Regions from separate parts of the Solibacillus silvestris genome, predicted to be linked through region 1. Evidence: riboswitches for the same ligand, from Rfam matches in the RefSeq annotation. Region 1 holds a riboswitch; the other holds the start of a gene.
The links. Region 1 has a riboswitch for glycine ahead of ACTHOQ_RS00120 (amino acid permease). Riboswitches for the same ligand answer to the same signal wherever they lie in the genome.
Positions count from the first base shown of each region.

Region 2: another riboswitch for glycine. It lies ahead of gcvT (glycine cleavage system aminomethyltransferase GcvT); the one in region 1 lies ahead of ACTHOQ_RS00120 (amino acid permease).

Region 1 is NZ_JBQCJW010000001.1:21,047-29,291, reverse strand. It holds gene ACTHOQ_RS00140 (DNA primase) at 185-487, shown strand; gene aspA (aspartate ammonia-lyase) at 542-1,957, opposite strand; gene ACTHOQ_RS00130 (GNAT family N-acetyltransferase) at 2,191-2,946, shown strand; gene ACTHOQ_RS00125 (dehydrogenase) at 3,108-3,614, shown strand; glycine riboswitch at 3,984-4,062, shown strand; gene ACTHOQ_RS00120 (amino acid permease) at 4,215-5,552, shown strand; gene ACTHOQ_RS00115 (hypothetical protein) at 5,665-5,838, opposite strand; gene ACTHOQ_RS00110 (MFS transporter) at 5,835-7,043, opposite strand; gene ACTHOQ_RS00105 (helix-turn-helix domain-containing protein) at 7,055-8,245, opposite strand, start outside.
Region 2 is NZ_JBQCJW010000037.1:5,680-13,924, forward strand. It holds gene ACTHOQ_RS16380 (helix-turn-helix transcriptional regulator) at 1-133, opposite strand, end outside; gene comGA (competence type IV pilus ATPase ComGA) at 323-1,339, shown strand; gene comGB (competence type IV pilus assembly protein ComGB) at 1,320-2,393, shown strand; gene comGC (competence type IV pilus major pilin ComGC) at 2,409-2,744, shown strand; gene ACTHOQ_RS16400 (prepilin-type N-terminal cleavage/methylation domain-containing protein) at 2,725-3,285, shown strand; gene ACTHOQ_RS16405 (pilus assembly FimT family protein) at 3,194-3,487, shown strand; gene comGF (competence type IV pilus minor pilin ComGF) at 3,484-3,936, shown strand; gene ACTHOQ_RS16415 (shikimate kinase) at 4,384-4,896, shown strand; glycine riboswitch at 5,025-5,117, shown strand; glycine riboswitch at 5,121-5,224, shown strand; gene gcvT (glycine cleavage system aminomethyltransferase GcvT) at 5,389-6,492, shown strand; gene gcvPA (aminomethyl-transferring glycine dehydrogenase subunit GcvPA) at 6,516-7,862, shown strand; gene gcvPB (aminomethyl-transferring glycine dehydrogenase subunit GcvPB) at 7,855-8,245, shown strand, end outside.

The sequences.
Region 1 (8,245 bases):
CTTTTTTCATCTTGTATCATTCCGCTCATTTAGTAAAGTGGTATTAGCGATGGAAAAGAGGAAGCGAAATGGGTATTTGGATAGTCATTTTATTAATAGCCGCCATAGCGCTTATGTTATTCCAGGCCGAGTTAATGTACATACGCGCGGAAAAGATAAAAAAGCGAAAGAGGGGGGATAATTCATGATTCGTTCTGTTGGAGCCGGAAGCACAGGCTTGCAAAATCAAACACGTCGCAAAACACAGCAGGAGCAAACAATCCCCTTTCCTAAAATCGGGGACTCCGGAAATGTGGGGCTATCACAAGAAGAATTGCGCAGTGGGCAGTCTGAAATAGCTCAATTGATGGTCGGTGTTAAACCGAAAAAGCAGTTGAAATCCATTTTTGATGAAAACAATGACGTCGTGAAGCAAAATGCAGATGGCGACAGATTGGAAGTAAGTAAACGCGCCATTTCGCTGGCAAAGGAAATTCTGTTTGCTTAAATAAAGAAGCTCCGATGAGAAGTCAATTTCCCATGGGAGCTTTTTTTCAATCCATTATTTTTTTTCCAATGCACGTTCGCCTGCAATACCTGGCTGTGTTAATTCGAACGGGTTTAATATAATATCCAATTGCTCTACAGTAAAGAAGTTGTATTCAAGGCAAAGTTCACGTACAGATTTTCCGCTATGAAGTGCTTCACGGGCAATCTGGCTTGAGCGCTCGTAGCCTAAATGAGGTGCCAAAGCTGTTACTACACCTATTGAACGCTCTACAAAATCATGTAAACGCGCTTCATTCGCTTCGATATGGTCCAAGCAGTATTTTGTGAATACAGTAAAGCCGTTCGTCATAATTTCAATTGATTGCAATAAGTTGAACACTAAAACAGGCTCCATAACATTCAGTTCGAATTGACCTGCTTCAGATGCAAGGGAAATCGTCACATCATTGCCGATTACTTGGAACGCGATCTGGTTAATCAATTCCGGCATAACAGGATTCACTTTCCCTGGCATAATCGATGAACCAGGTTGGCGCTCAGGTAAACGGATTTCTGCAAAACCTGCTTTCGGCCCTGAAGCCATTAAGCGTAGATCATTACAAATTTTCGACATATTCATCATGGCGATTTTTAACATGGATGATACTTCAGCATATGTATCCGTATTTTGTGTACCATCGATTAAATTATCCACTTTCACGAACGGGAAACCACTATAAGCGGCAATATTTTCTACTGCCAATTTCATATACTCCGGGTCCGCATTTAAGCCTGTACCAATAGCTGTTGCCCCAATGTTGATTTGAAGCATCGTTTGCTGCGCTTTTTTAATGCGTGCGATATCACGCGCCACCACTGCAGCGTATGCGCCAAATTCTTGGCCTAATCGAACCGGAACCGCATCTTGTAAATGTGTGCGCCCCATTTTAACAATCGAATCGAATTCCACTGATTTTTGGATGAAGCTATCACGCATGACTTCCATCGCCATAATCAAATTGTCCAAAGTTGTCACTGTTGCGATATGGATAGCCGATGGGAAGGCATCATTTGTTGATTGGGCCATATTAACATGGCTGTTAGGACTAATGATTGAATAAGTACCTTTTTCTTCCCCTAAAATTTCTAATGCGCGATTTGCGATGACTTCGTTGGCATTCATATTCATGGAAGTGCCGGCGCCGCCTTGAATCGGGTCTACAACGAATTGATCGTGTAAATGCCCTTTAATAATGTCGTCAGATGCTTGCGCAATTGCATTGGCAATTGTTTGATCCAATTTGCCGATTGCTGCATTTGCAAGTGCTGAACTTTTTTTCACGATGGCAAATGCACGGATTAATTCTGGGTGCATTGTCATTTTAGTGATTGGGAAGTTTTCTAATGCACGAGTTGTTTGAACGCCGTAATATACGTCCTTTGGAATTTCCAATGTGCCTAAAAAGTCTTTTTCAATACGTGTACTCATTTGTACGAACCCTCCAAGAGAATTGTGTAATAGTTGGATAAACAACTACATTATACGCTAAATTATCATAAAAGCGTACTTGCTGAATTATTAGATTATTTGACGTATTCATGAAAATCGAATTAATGGATATTTGCGCTGTTTCTACAATGCGCCACAGTCGAAGCTTTGTATAATTGTGCTATGATGAGAGGGGAATAATTATATATAAAGTCCGAAAGTGAGGTTACGACGTGAATTTTTCATTTCAAGACATTCATATTTTCGCGGAAATCGAAAAAGAAACGGAGCTTTTTAAGCATTATAAACTCGATGAAATAAAAGATAGGTATGATAGCAATTTTGTATATTTCAGAAGATTGCCTACGCTGCAGGAATTGAAAGAGACACAGTTTTATTTAACGAAGTTCCAGCGATCAAGAAGGCAAAAATTTTTAAAGTTCGTCTTTCCACAAGACGTGGAACTCCCTTTTTATATTCGCCAATATTTTTCGTCGCAGCAGTTTAATATTGGAATTTTGGAAATGTATGCGATCCAGCCAAATGTATTTACGAAAGAAAGAATTCATCCTTCTGTAAAAATCGAACCTGTTACAGCACGTACAATCGATTCCTATTTAGCTTTGCAATATGAAGAAGATCTACAATGGGGAGAAAGCTATGCGAACGGAAAGCGTGCCATGTTGAAAAGGGACTTTGAGCAGCACCGCAAACAGCAATTTATCGCATTGATCGATGAACGGGTTGTTGGTATTGTCGATGTCATTGAATCACAAAAAACTGCAGAAATCGATAACTTTTTCGTAAGTCCGCAATTTCAGCGTCAAGGGATCGGCACAACGATGCAACAATATATTATGGAAAACTATGAGCGGAAGGTGATTATTTTAGTAGCGGATGGAAAGGATACGCCTAGGGAAATGTATACAAAACAAGGATATACTTATATTGGAAAACAATATAACGCACTTAAAATGAATTTTGATTGAAAAACTGTCCTAAACAATATATTTTTGCGCAATAATATTGAATTTCGTAACTTTTGTTTCTTTCATACGACTAATGTATGAAAGAAACGAGGTGAATTACATTGAAAAAATGGTTTCCTTATATAGTTGTTAGCATAATATTTTTACTTGCAGCGTGTAATATGAATGAACAGACAAATTCGTCAGAACCTGTTGACCAAGAACAAACAGACAATAAAGAAAATGAAAATGATGATCAAGGCGGAACGAAAAGCAATGAAGTTCAATATGAATTATTGTTTCAATTAGATTCGATTCCCCCAGAAGTCGGTACAAGCATTTCAATCGTGCAAGACGAGAAGCTTTATACAGCATGGGCGGAAATTTTCGGATTTGACTCTGTTCCGGCAATCGATTTTGAAACAGAGGAAGCTCTTTTCGTCACAGCATATTCGGATGGCTGCGGAAGAGAGCTTGAATATATTGATAAAGAAGAGGAAACGCTGATCATCAAGTTAAATTATCATGAAAATATTCGAAAAAAGGACGAAATTGCGTGTACAGACATAGCCTTGCCGAACACATATGTTGTGAAAATGGAAAAAACGGATACGAAACAAGGAAAGCTGATTGATATTAATCGCACATCGTATGAAGATGATTCAATTGTTCAGGATAAGCTGCAATAAAAATCAGAAAGCGTGAACTGCGCGTAAATACAGTTTCAAACAATACGAGGAGCTACCAATTCCTTCATAATAAATAAGTATTGAATATTACACTGAAAATGATAGATTCATTATTTTCGGTGTAATATTTTTTTAGCGGAAATTTTCTGTAATAGGGATGCATAATAGTGGAAATATAGGCAAATTGCTAGTCATTTGTAGATTTGCATTTTAAGAGCATTGTATCGGATGACAATAATTGATAGTATTAGTTATCGTACAATAATAGTATTGAACGCGATCTATAGGAAGTTGGAAGATGCCGACAACTTATGGGCAAATAATTGCATATATATCAAGCGAAGATCGTCGTGGATGACACTACTGACGGGAGCAGTTTCTGGAGAGAGCGCGTATAACGCGTCGCCGAAGGGTTCATAATCTCAGGCAAAAGGACAGAAGAGTAATGAGAGACGTTATTATTCTTATTTAACAGGGCTGATATTTTTATCGGCCCCTTTTTTATTTTCAGAAAATTCGATTGATGGACCGCGTTGTTTTACTTATTATTTTGCGCTGCGAATAAGCAGACAAAATATTTATCCTTTGGAGGGAATCGTTTTGGAACAACATGAATTGAAGCGCGATCTTAAAAATCGTCATGTTCAATTAATCGCGATTGGAGGAACAATCGGAACGGGGTTATTTTTAGGCTCGGGAAAAGCGATTTCACTTGCAGGGCCATCTATTATTTTTGCGTATTTAATCGTTGGAACTGCACTGTTTTTCGTTATGCGTGCACTTGGTGAATTGCTTTTGTCAAAAGGCGGCTATTCATCGTTCACGGAGTTTGCGACAGAATATTTGGGAGATTGGGCAGGCTATGTGACAGGGTGGACGTATTGGTTTTGCTGGATTATGACCGCTATGGCGGATATTATTGCGGTCGGGATGTATACGCAATATTGGTTTAATATTCCGCAATGGGTGCCGGCAATTGCATGCTTAGTCGGTCTTCTGGCACTGAATTTGCTGACTGTAAAATTATTTGGTGAATTGGAGTTCTGGTTTGCCCTTATTAAAATTATTACGATTGTCGCTCTCATTGCAATCGGCATCGTCTTGTTGATCATCGGTTTTGAAACAGAAACAGGGAAGGTTGCCGTAGCGAATCTTTGGGAGCACGGCGGATTGTTTCCGAATGGCGCATTTGGCTTTTTAATGGCATTCCAAATGGTTGTATTTGCTTTTGTCGGTGTGGAGCTTGTCGGTGTATCGGCAGCGGAAACGGCCAATCCCCAAAAGAATATACCATCAGCCATCAATAAAATACCAATTCGCATTTTATTGTTTTATGTTGGGGCGTTATTTGTCATTTTAACGATCAACCCTTGGAATACGCTAAGTGCAGCGAGCTCGCCGTTTGTGCAGGTTTTTGCGTTGGTGGGAATACCGATTGCAGCGGGTTTGATCAACTTTGTTGTGCTGACATCGGCAGCGTCTGCGGGAAATAGCGGGATGTTCTCGACAAGTCGTATGTTGTTTAGCTTAGGAAACAATAAGCAAGCACCAGCACCATTCAGCCGATTGAATAAAAATGCCGTACCGCAAAATGGCTTGCTCTTTTCGGCGGTAGTTGTGTCGATCGGGGCATTGCTTAGTTATTTCATGCCTGATGATGCGTTTAATATTGTCACGACGATTAGTGCAATATGCTTTATTTGGGTATGGAGCATCATTTTAATTTCACATATTGTCTATAAAAAGCGTCACCCGCAATTGCACGCAAAATCGATTTTCAAGGCACCGCTGACACCGTTTATCAATTATGCAATATTGGCGTTCTTTGTGTTTTTATTAGTCATTATGGGTGTTTCGGAATATACTAGAACATCTTTAATGCTTACTCCGTTATGGTTTGTTTTATTGTTCATTTTATACGCAATTCGAAAAAAATAGGGAAAAGAATCCGGGCTTCCATAGAAGAGGCCCGGATTGTTCTTTTCGATGCTTTTTCAATTTAGGCTTACCTGTATTTGCATAATGGGGGTTAATTGCTTCATAATGCCATTTACTGCAGTTTACCTAATAGATGCTTCCTTGCTTCCATATATATTTTGTCATCGCAAGCATCGCATGAAAACTTCCCGCGCATATTCCGTTTGAACTTTTGATATTTCTTCGTGCCCTCTTTTAAAAGGAAAGGCTTTTTGCAGCAAAAACAAGTCGTTTCATATGTGATCATTTTATCTCCTCCTGAACGAAAAGAAATTTATTTTTCAATAAATGAACATAAACGAAGCAAGCAATCAATACACCGATAAAAGCGAATAAACTAGTAACAAGCCGGATTGAAAACATTTCCGCCAACAAGCCGATAATCAATGTTAAAGAAATTTGCATTATACTTTCGATTAGGCTGAGCGAACTGCTGAAACGCCCCATCAACTTTGCAGGAATTGTTTGCTGATAAAATGTTGCATATCCTGCATTGCTGAATGCCATGAACAACCCGAGCAGTATAAAGGCTCCAACAGCAATGAGCAGATTTTGCGAAAAATAAAAAGTGAAATAACAAATGAGAGTGAATGTAAACCCTGCTCCAATATACGAAGCCAATGAAAATTTATGTACAAATTTCGCGGCCAAAAAACCGCCGACAATAGCGCCGATTCCTGTCATCCCAACGATGATGCCATATGCAGTATCGGAAACGTTATGGAAATCCTTTAAAAAAGACATTTCCTGAGAATCGAGCGAATAGCAAATCATGAGCGCGATGGAATAGAACATGAAAAATTGCAGCATTGCTTTTTTTTCGCGAATGAACTGCCAAACGAGATAAAAATCATCAAGTATAATGGCAGGTGTAAGCATTTTGGACTGGCTGTCTTCTTTTTGCTGCACATTCGGCAATAAATACATCATCGATGCACTGAGAAGCAGCATGCAGCCATTCGTCCACATCGCGGCGGCCGTATTGCTGAAGGCGATAATTGCCCCGCTTAAAGCAGGTCCGATCATAAAACTCCCCGAGCCTAACATGCTATTAATCGCATTGAAGCGCAAGCGATTCTTTTGCTCGACAATTTTTGCGATCATATATGTGCCGCTCGGATTTGAAAAGCTCGTCGTAATATTGGCCAGAAAAATGAAACAATAAATCATCCAAATATCCGTAAGAAAGGGCATTGTAAAAACGATCAAAGCACGAAATAAATCGCCGCCAATCAAAATGAATCTTTTGTTTGACCGGTCCACGATGGAACCAGCGAAAAAACTGCAAATGATGCGAGCGATGGGGCCTATTATATAAATGCCTGCAACAGCTGCGGGTGACTGTGTTAAATGCCAGACAGACAGATTAAGCGCAATCAAATAAATCCAGCTGCCTAATCGGGAAATGCCGAATCCAAACCATAAATAAAAATAATCCTTCTTCAGCTCCATATGCTTCCTCCTTAACGGCTCATACGCTGCCGTATGTTTTCACTTGCACCGAGTGCCAGCTTATAGCATTGGCTCGCTTGCTTATAGGCGTTCAAATGTTCATAAAATCGTCCCCATAGCGGTGCATAAAAAATTGTCAATGCATAATATTGCTGGTCATTAAAATGGGGGAAAACCGTCTCTTCAAGCTCCTTTAGCCGTCTGATTGAATGGCCCTCTTCCAAAGCGTATTGAAGAAGCCGCCGCTGGTAAATATGGTGCAGCACTGAAAATGCAGATTCATCATAGCGTGAGAGTAACTTGTTTAATTGGGCGGAATCGTTTTGCTGATAGCAAGTGCGCATCCAGTTAATAACAGAATGCAAATCTTCATCATATTGGTTGGCGATTTTATAATGCTCGCTTGCCCTTTGAAATGATTGTTGGCACTCATAGCAATACGCAATATTATTATGCAGTGAACTCCATTGCAGCGGCGATTGGATTGAAGGTACATTTGCTAGCAAGTCAAGTCCCGCTTCGAATTCCCGCAATGCTTCACGAAAGCGGTGCAAATCATTGTAGATGACGCCTTTCATCGAATAGAGCTTAAGTTGAAACAATGGCTTGAACTGATGTTTGAAAAAATGGTTTGCCAAGTCAATATGGTGAAGCGCCTTTTGGAAATTGTAGCTTCGATGATTCGAAAAAGCGATATGATAATGGTAATTTGCAAGCTCGAATGGATGGGCGTTTGCTAAATATTGCGAATAGGCATGGCGCTGCTCTTTCATCGCCAGTTGTTCAAACTCCGAAAAAGACAAATGTCCGAATGCGGTGATCGCAACAAAAAGTTCTGTAATGCGGTCCCTTTTCCAACTGACAATCGGTTCGATTTCGCGCAAAAGATTTCTCGCCTGAATATCCTCTTTTATCGAATACAAATAGCGTCCATACACGAGCTTTGCGAGTATTTGCTGTTCAACGGATTGTTCATTTTGCTGCAAAGCAAGCAGCTGGTTGATTTCGTCGGCAGTCAATGCATTATTGGACAGTAATTTTTCATACGCCGTTTCCAAAAAAGCCATTTGATTTTCCAAATGTTGCTGAAGGCTAAAAAAGTTTATGCCCAACTTATCGAATAGTTGTTCATACATAGAGTTTTCCGCAATGACTAGTTCATTTTCGATGCGGCTTAAATAGGAGGGGGTGCATATGCCGAA
Region 2 (8,245 bases), on a different contig from region 1:
CATTTGAGTGGATTCCAAATTGTTCGGCAATTTCCTGGACGGAAACATATTGTTTATACTGCAGCATATATTCATAAATGGAAAATCGTGTTTCGTCTGCTAGTGTACTAGTAATCTTGATTGGATGTATCATATTGTTCACCTCCACCTTGCTGAAAATTAAAATAAAAAACCTACTTTTCTATTATTCTACATGAATCGCCTTCAAATTTGTTAATTTTAATAGAAAATATCCTATAAAAAGAAATTTTCTGCATTTTTATGTAAATTTTCCATATACCGTTCTATAATTGCAATAAGAATAAAATATATAGTTGAAGAGGTGATTTCAATCGAGCAGCAATCTATCATTGAACAAAAATGTTTGGGGCTCTTGGCGAATGCGGCGAAACTGGAAGCAACAGATATTCATTTAATACCTAGAGAAGTTTGCTATGATCTTCTGCTGAGAAAGTACGGCCGGTTTGAAAAAGCAGATGAGCTGCCTGCCGAGCTTGCCACTCGCATGATTTCCTATTTCAAATTTTTATCTTCCCTCGATATTAGTGAAAAACGAAAACCTCAAAGCGGCGCCTTTCAAAAGTTTATTGATCCTTCGATGTATGCTTTCCGAATTTCAACATTGCCATCCAGTTTTTATAAAGAAAGTTTAGCGATCCGAATTCTGCGCCAAAACTACACATTACCATTGCAAACCATATGTCATTTTCAGGAAAGTGTTGAGCAGCTGTATAAGCTGGCACAAATGGAAAGTGGATTAATATTAATTAGCGGGGCTACAGGGACTGGCAAAACGACGACATTGTATTCATTGTTGCATTATTGTGCACATCATTTGTCGCGACATGTTATTTCATTGGAAGACCCGGTTGAAAGCGCGCAGGAACAGCTTTTGCAAATCCAAGTGAACGAACGTGCGGGCATTACGTATTCCGCCGGTTTAAAAGCGATATTACGGCATTCTCCTGAAGTGATCATGCTTGGCGAAATCCGCGACAGGGAGACGGCAAAAGTCGCAATGGAAGCAGCGTTTTCGGGACATTTGGTCATATCGACTATTCATGCAAAAGATACTGTTAATTGTATTTATCGGCTCAATGATCTATCAGTTTCGTTAGAGGAGATGAGGCAAATGTTAAGGGCAATCGTCTCGCAGCGCTTAATAGAAACGAATGACATAGGCTATAAAGCGATTTTTGAATTTTTGACAGATGAACAGTTAAAGGCGGCGATTGACTCCATTTCAAATGCAAGAAGCTATACATTGCCATTTGACGAAACATTCGCCGGACAAATAGCAAAATTGCAAGGAGATTGCTATGAATATACCTCTACTTAGACATGTCCAATCCACAGCTTTGCTTCAAAAAGCGATCATCAAGCCTTCCGAATTTCCTACATTGCTCCAACGCATTTCCACATTGTTAAACGAAGGATATACATTTGCGCATAGTATTGAGATGCTGCTTCCTTATCATGTAAAACATTATGAACCCATTCAGCAAGAAATCTCAAATATTTTGCATAGTGGAGGCAGTGCGACACAGGTTTTTCAGTTTTTATGTCTGGACAAGCAATATTTAGTAACGATTGAATTGGCGGAAATGACAGGGAGATTGAGCGAATCCATTCAAATTGTCGCAAAACAGCTCGCTTTTCAACAACAAGCGAAGGCGAAACTATTAAAGGTGATGTCGTATCCGCTCGTCTTATTTTCATTTTTGATTATGCTGTTTTTGGCATTTCGGACGTATTTCTTGCCGAATATATCATCTGTCGTGACATCAAGGGTGAATGAAGAAGTGTCAGCAAGTATTCAATGGTCGACATTTTTCCTCCATATGCCAGACTATATTGTCGGTGCAGCATTAGTACTATGCATTGTTTTCTTGGGTTTTGTTTTATATGTGCGAAAGAAACGCATAGACTTGCAACTCCATATTTTATTTAAGCTCCCATTCATCAGCCTTTTTTGGCGTTTAATATTGACGAGGCAGTTTTCCCGTCATTTAGGCAATTTATTATTGGCAGGGTTTTCCTTGCAAAATGCATTCGACCATTTAAAATCCCAGCAGCATCAAAAGCAAATTGCATACATTGCCAATACTTTGCAGCAGCGCATACTGATCGGTGATTCTTTGGCGCGTGCGGCGGAAGTTGTCGGCTATTTTTACCCGAAATTTGAGCATTTCATTGCACATGGCGAGGCAAGTGGATTATTAGGGCGGGAACTGATCTTATATTGCGAGCTTCTTGATGAAAAGCTCCAAAAAATAATCGAACGTTTATTGGCGATCATCCAGCCCCTGCTTTTCATTATTATCGCTATTTGTGTAATTGCCGCATATTTAAGCATTTTGATTCCTATGTATGATGTAATCGACTTTATATAAGAAGAGGTGAAATAGATGAAAAATGAAAAAGGATTTACGCTAGTAGAAATGCTTGTAGTGCTATTGATTATTTCGATCTTAATATTAGTGACTATACCAAATGTATCACGGCATTTCGCTTCAATTGATGAAAAAGGATGCGATGCATATATTCTAATGCTGCAAGGGCAAGTGGAGGCTTATAAACTGGACAAAAAGGAATACCCAAGCTCGATTTCCGATTTAGTAAATGAAAAGTATATTGTCGAAGAGGATTTGAGGTGCCCGGATAATACACAAATACAAATAGAAGATGGGAAAGTGATCGGTCCATCGAAGAAGCGTGATTCCAATGAGTCCGATAAAACATAGAATAAAAGCATTATTGAACGATGAACGAGGATTTACGCTTTTGGAAATGCTTGTTGTCCTGGCAATTTTTTTAATTGTTCAATCTGCAATTTTATATTTTTCCCATGAGCCATTAGTCGACTATACGGAGAAACAAGTCATGAGTCAAAACGAATTGTTAATAAGAATGGCACAGCTGAGCTCGATCGAAACGGGAAGCCCGCATAGCTTTCAAGTCGTAAATTGTAATCGCATCATAATAAAGGAACGCAATCAGCCTGTACATTTGTATGACCAACGTTTACCCCGCCATGTTGAATTATTTTTGTCGACGCCCGGCTCTAGCCTCATCTTTAATACGAGAGGAAATGTTCAGGCATTCGGCAGGCTAACCTATCATTTCGAAAATGTGAGCTATCAGTACTCGATTAATATCGGGAAAGGAAGAATTTTGGATAAGGAGGTTTTTCATGGGGCAACAGGGCATAACACTTGTGGAAACATTGTTAGCGGTCGTCATTTTATTTTTTCTCTCTTCGACGATCATTCCCCTCACGTATAATATGAAGCAGCAAATCGCGGTTCAAAAAGTGCAAGCACATGCAGCGGAGGCCGCTTTCATCGGTGCGCTGAAATATGCGAGATATGGAGAATATTCGGGAATACAGCAAATTGATGATACTCTGTTCAGTTGGGTTTATGATGGCAGCCATATTTGTGTCATGTTTGAAGCAGATGGGCTGGAAGAGGAGCTATGCGTATGATCAGAAGCAGATTGAACGAGAGAGGATTTACATTATTGGAAAGTCTGTTTCAATTAGCCGTCTTCTTTTTATTCGCTTCGATCAGTCTTCTTATCTTCGTCTGGGTGCGGGATATTCAGCAATTACAACAAATGAACGATGATGTGAATTGGGAATTTTTCATTTATGATTTGCATCAATATAATATGAACTCGGCATCCGGAAAAATATTGGATTCAAACAAATTGCAACTTGAAATTTTGAATGATCCAAGTGATCGGCTATTTATATTTGATAAATCAGAGCACCATTTACGGAAAAGATCGAATAAAGGCGGGAATGAAATAATGCTGCCGCATGTTCGCAATTGGCATTTACATGTTGCAGGACATGAAATAAATATGAAAGTGGTGATGCAGGATGGAACCGAGCGACAAAGAGCGCTCGTCTTACCAATGGCTCCGGAATGAAAGAGGCGCGTTATTTTTATTGGCCGTACTGTTATTATTTATTGTTACGGGGGCTGCAATTTTATATACGAATGCATTTTTTGCCCAACTAAAAATTTATAATTCGTTGGAATCTATTTACGTTCGTGCTACGATAAACATACTAAATACTCATTGAAGTTCAACTCTTTTCAGTAGAGGGCACCTATTCCGATAGACGGGAAAGTGAATGCAAGTATTCCTCTCTATTAGCAATAGTACAAGCATTTATTGAAAAGAAGTGAAAGCCCCGGTAATATGACGAATTTGGGCATGTATTCCGATAAAGGAAGACAGCTGTTGTCGAATGATGCGGCAACAGTTGTCTGACCCACGGCTTGAGGTCCTGAACACAAAGCCAAATTCGGCTGCAATTACACGGAAGATGGTATGAATTGAGTAGCTCGTAATTAGAAGAAGGTGAACAGCATGCGAAAAATATATTTAGTTGGATTTATGGGATGCGGAAAGAGTGCGATTGGTAGACGTTTAAGTTATTTCTTGAAAATGCCTTATTACGATATGGACCATGAAATTGTCCGGCAGCAAGGAATGACGATTCCAGAAATTTTCGAGAAATACGGAGAAGCGCATTTCCGGGAAATCGAGACGGATTTTTTAAAAAGTTTCCGTGATGAAGCATGCATTATCGCAACAGGTGGTGGAGTGGCAGTTAACGAAGAGAACCGTAAAATTATGCGTCATACAGGCCTTGTTTTTTTTCTGGATGCAAAATTTGAGGACATTTATATGCGCATCCGCAATGACAAAAACCGCCCCATTGTACAGAAATCTACAGAAGAGGAGTTAGAAGAGCTGTATTACTATCGCAGAAAGTTTTATAGGGAAGCAGGCCATATACAAGTGCTTACGGCAAGTAGAACGTTAAGGCAAATTGTCGAATATATTGCTTTCCAAGTAAACAGACTGAAAGGCGAATGATTTCTATTATTTCTTTGATATAATTCGTGTTTTAACTAAAAACAAAAAAAGATTGCGTTTTCAATGTGTTCAATGTTAGGATATTGCTAAGAGTTAAGTTATAAATTTAGTTAAAGAAACTGACGCGGATGATGGTACGGGGAGAGAACGTGAAGTCACGTCGCCGAAGGAGCAAATAGCGCAGCTATGAATCTCTCAGGCAAAAAGACTCGTATTGGACGCAACTCTGGAGAGCGCTGCATGGAATTTATTGCAGCCACCAACGGGGAAAGCCTAAAATGTGATAGATAATCAAACTTAGGTGTAACTTTCAGGTGCAAGGACAGAGAATCTCGGAAAAGGGATTCGTCTGTCTTTTTTTATGGAGAAGAAAGCAGTTGCTTTCTGAAAAGTCTATAAAAAAGGCAGTGTTTCGCGTTATATTTATGCAAAATACAGTTCCCTTTTCAAATGATCGGTCTACAATCATACATACTTAAGGAGGACATGAACATGGCAAATGAATTAAAACGTACACCACTTTTTGATGAATATGCAAAATATGGTGGGAAAACAATCGATTTTGGTGGTTGGGAATTACCGGTGCAATTTTCTTCAATCAAGGAAGAACATGATGCAGTGCGAAACCGAGCTGGCCTTTTTGATGTTTCCCATATGGGCGAAATTTTTGTGGAAGGACCGGATGCGCTTTCGTATTTACAAAAGATGCTTTCAAATGATATTTCCAAAATTGCAATTGGCGGTGCGCAATATAGCGCATTATGCTATGAAAGCGGCGGTGTTGTAGACGATTTATTAACATATCGTTTAGCGGATGACCGTTATTTGCTTTGTGTGAATGCGGCTAATATTGAAAAAGACTTTGAATGGCTGCAGCAGCATCTAGAAGGTGATGTGAAAATTACCAATGCTTCAGATGAATATGCCCAAATCGCACTGCAAGGCCCTTTGTCGCAGGAAGTGTTACAGAAGCTGACATCTATGGATTTGGCGACAATTAAATATTTCAAATTCCAAGATAATGTAGATGTAGGCGGACATTCCGTGCTTGTATCCCGCTCAGGCTATACAGGTGAAGACGGTTTTGAAATTTACGGCACACCACAGGCGATTGTTGACCTTTGGAACAAAATTTTAGAAGCCGGAAAAGACAAGGGAGTTGTAGCAGCCGGTTTAGGTGCTCGCGATACATTGCGCTTTGAAGCATGCTTACCATTATATGGTCAAGAACTATCAAAAGATATATCTCCGCTCGAAGCTGGAATTGGCTTTGCGGTGAAACTGGCAAAAGACCCGCAATTTATCGGGCAGCAAGCTTTAATTGAACAAAAAGAAAAGGGACTTTCACGTAAATCAGTCGGCATTGAAATGATCGACAAAGGAATTCCGCGTCATGGCTATAAAGTATTCAAAGATGGCGTAGAAATTGGCGAAGTTACAACAGGTACGCAATCGCCGATGACAAAACGCAATATCGGTTTAGCGTTAATTGACGCAAAATTCGCGGAAGTTGGAATTGAAGTAGAAATTGAAGTTCGCAAAAATAAAGCGAAAGCAGCAATCGTGGAAACACCATTTTATAAACGCAGTAAATAAAAATTTTGAAAAGAGGGTTAACAATGAAACATCGTTATTTACCTATGACGGAACAAGACAAGCAAGAAATGTTAGACCGTATCGGAGTTGCTACAATCGATGAGCTTTTTGCGGATATACCGGAAAAAGTTCGCTTCCAAGGGAATTATAAAATCAAAGAAGCAAAATCTGAAGCAGCGTTAATGAAAGAATTGTCTCAAATGGCGGCTAAAAATAAAGATACAGCAAGCAATGTATCGTTTTTAGGTGCGGGTGTCTACAATCACTACAAGCCGGTTATTGTCGATCATGTCATATCGCGCTCAGAGTTTTATACAGCATACACACCTTACCAGCCCGAAATTTCGCAAGGTGAGCTGCAGGCGATTTTTGAGTTCCAAACGATGATTGCGGAGCTGACAGGGATGGATATCGCCAACTCGTCCATGTACGATGGCGGTACAGCGTTGGCAGAGGCAGGAATGCTCGCTGCGGGCCATACACGTCGCAATAAATTATTGATTTCTGGGGCAGTACATCCAGAATATAAAGATGTTGTCGCAATGTATGCATATGGCCAATCAATTGAAGTTGTAACAATCCCGGCTAAAGATGGTGTGACGGATATCGATGCATTAAAAGGGTTGATTGATGACCAAACAGCTGGTGTCATAGTGCAATATCCGAACTTCTTTGGTCAAATCGAAAACCTGCAGCCACTTGCAGATATTACACATGAAGCAAAGGGATTATTTATCGTGTCTGCCAACCCATTGGCACTTGGCGTTTTAACACCACCCGGAAAATTAGGTGCGGACATTACAGTAGGTGATGCGCAAGTATTCGGTATCGCGGAAGCGTTCGGTGGCCCACACTGCGGTTACTTCGCCGTAACGAATAAATTAATGCGTAAAGTGCCAGGTCGTTTAGTTGGAGAAACAGTAGACCAAGACGGACGCCGTGGTTATGTATTAACATTGCAAGCGCGTGAGCAGCATATTCGCCGTGATAAAGCGACATCGAATATTTGCTCCAACCAAGCATTGCTTGCACTTGCCTCATCTGTTGCAATGACGGCTCTCGGAAAACAGGGGATGCAGGAAATGGCGAAACAAAATATCGTGAAAACACGATTTGCAAAAAATGCATTTGAAGCAGCTGGTTTTGAAGTTGTTTATCAAGGGGCGCACTTCAATGAAATCGTCGTTAATGCGAGACATAATGTAACACAGTTAAACAAAGCATTAATCGAAAAAGGTATTATTGGCGGTTTTGATTTAGGTCGTGTTTATCCGGAATTAGAAAATCATGCACTAATTGCTGTTACGGAAATTCGTACAAAGGAAGAAATCGAGCAATTAGTTGCAGAAATGGGGGCTTACAATGCATAACGAAAACCAATCACTCATTTTCGAAATTACAAAGCCAGGTCGTATCGGCTACAATCTAGAGGCTCTTGATGTACCTGACTTTGATCTTGAAGAGCTCTTGCCAAAAGAATTAGTACGCCAGGAAGCAGCTGATCTGCCGGAAGTTTCGGAGTTAGATATCATGCGTCATTATACAGCACTTTCACGCCGTAACCACGGTGTAGACTCAGGTTTCTACCCGTTAGGTTCATGTACAATGAAATACAATCCGAAAATTAATGAAACTGTTGCACGTTATTCTGGTTTTGCCAATATTCACCCATTACAGGATGAGTCAACGGTACAAGGGGCAATGGAGCTGCTTTATGATTTACAAACATCACTGGAAGAAATTACAGGGATGG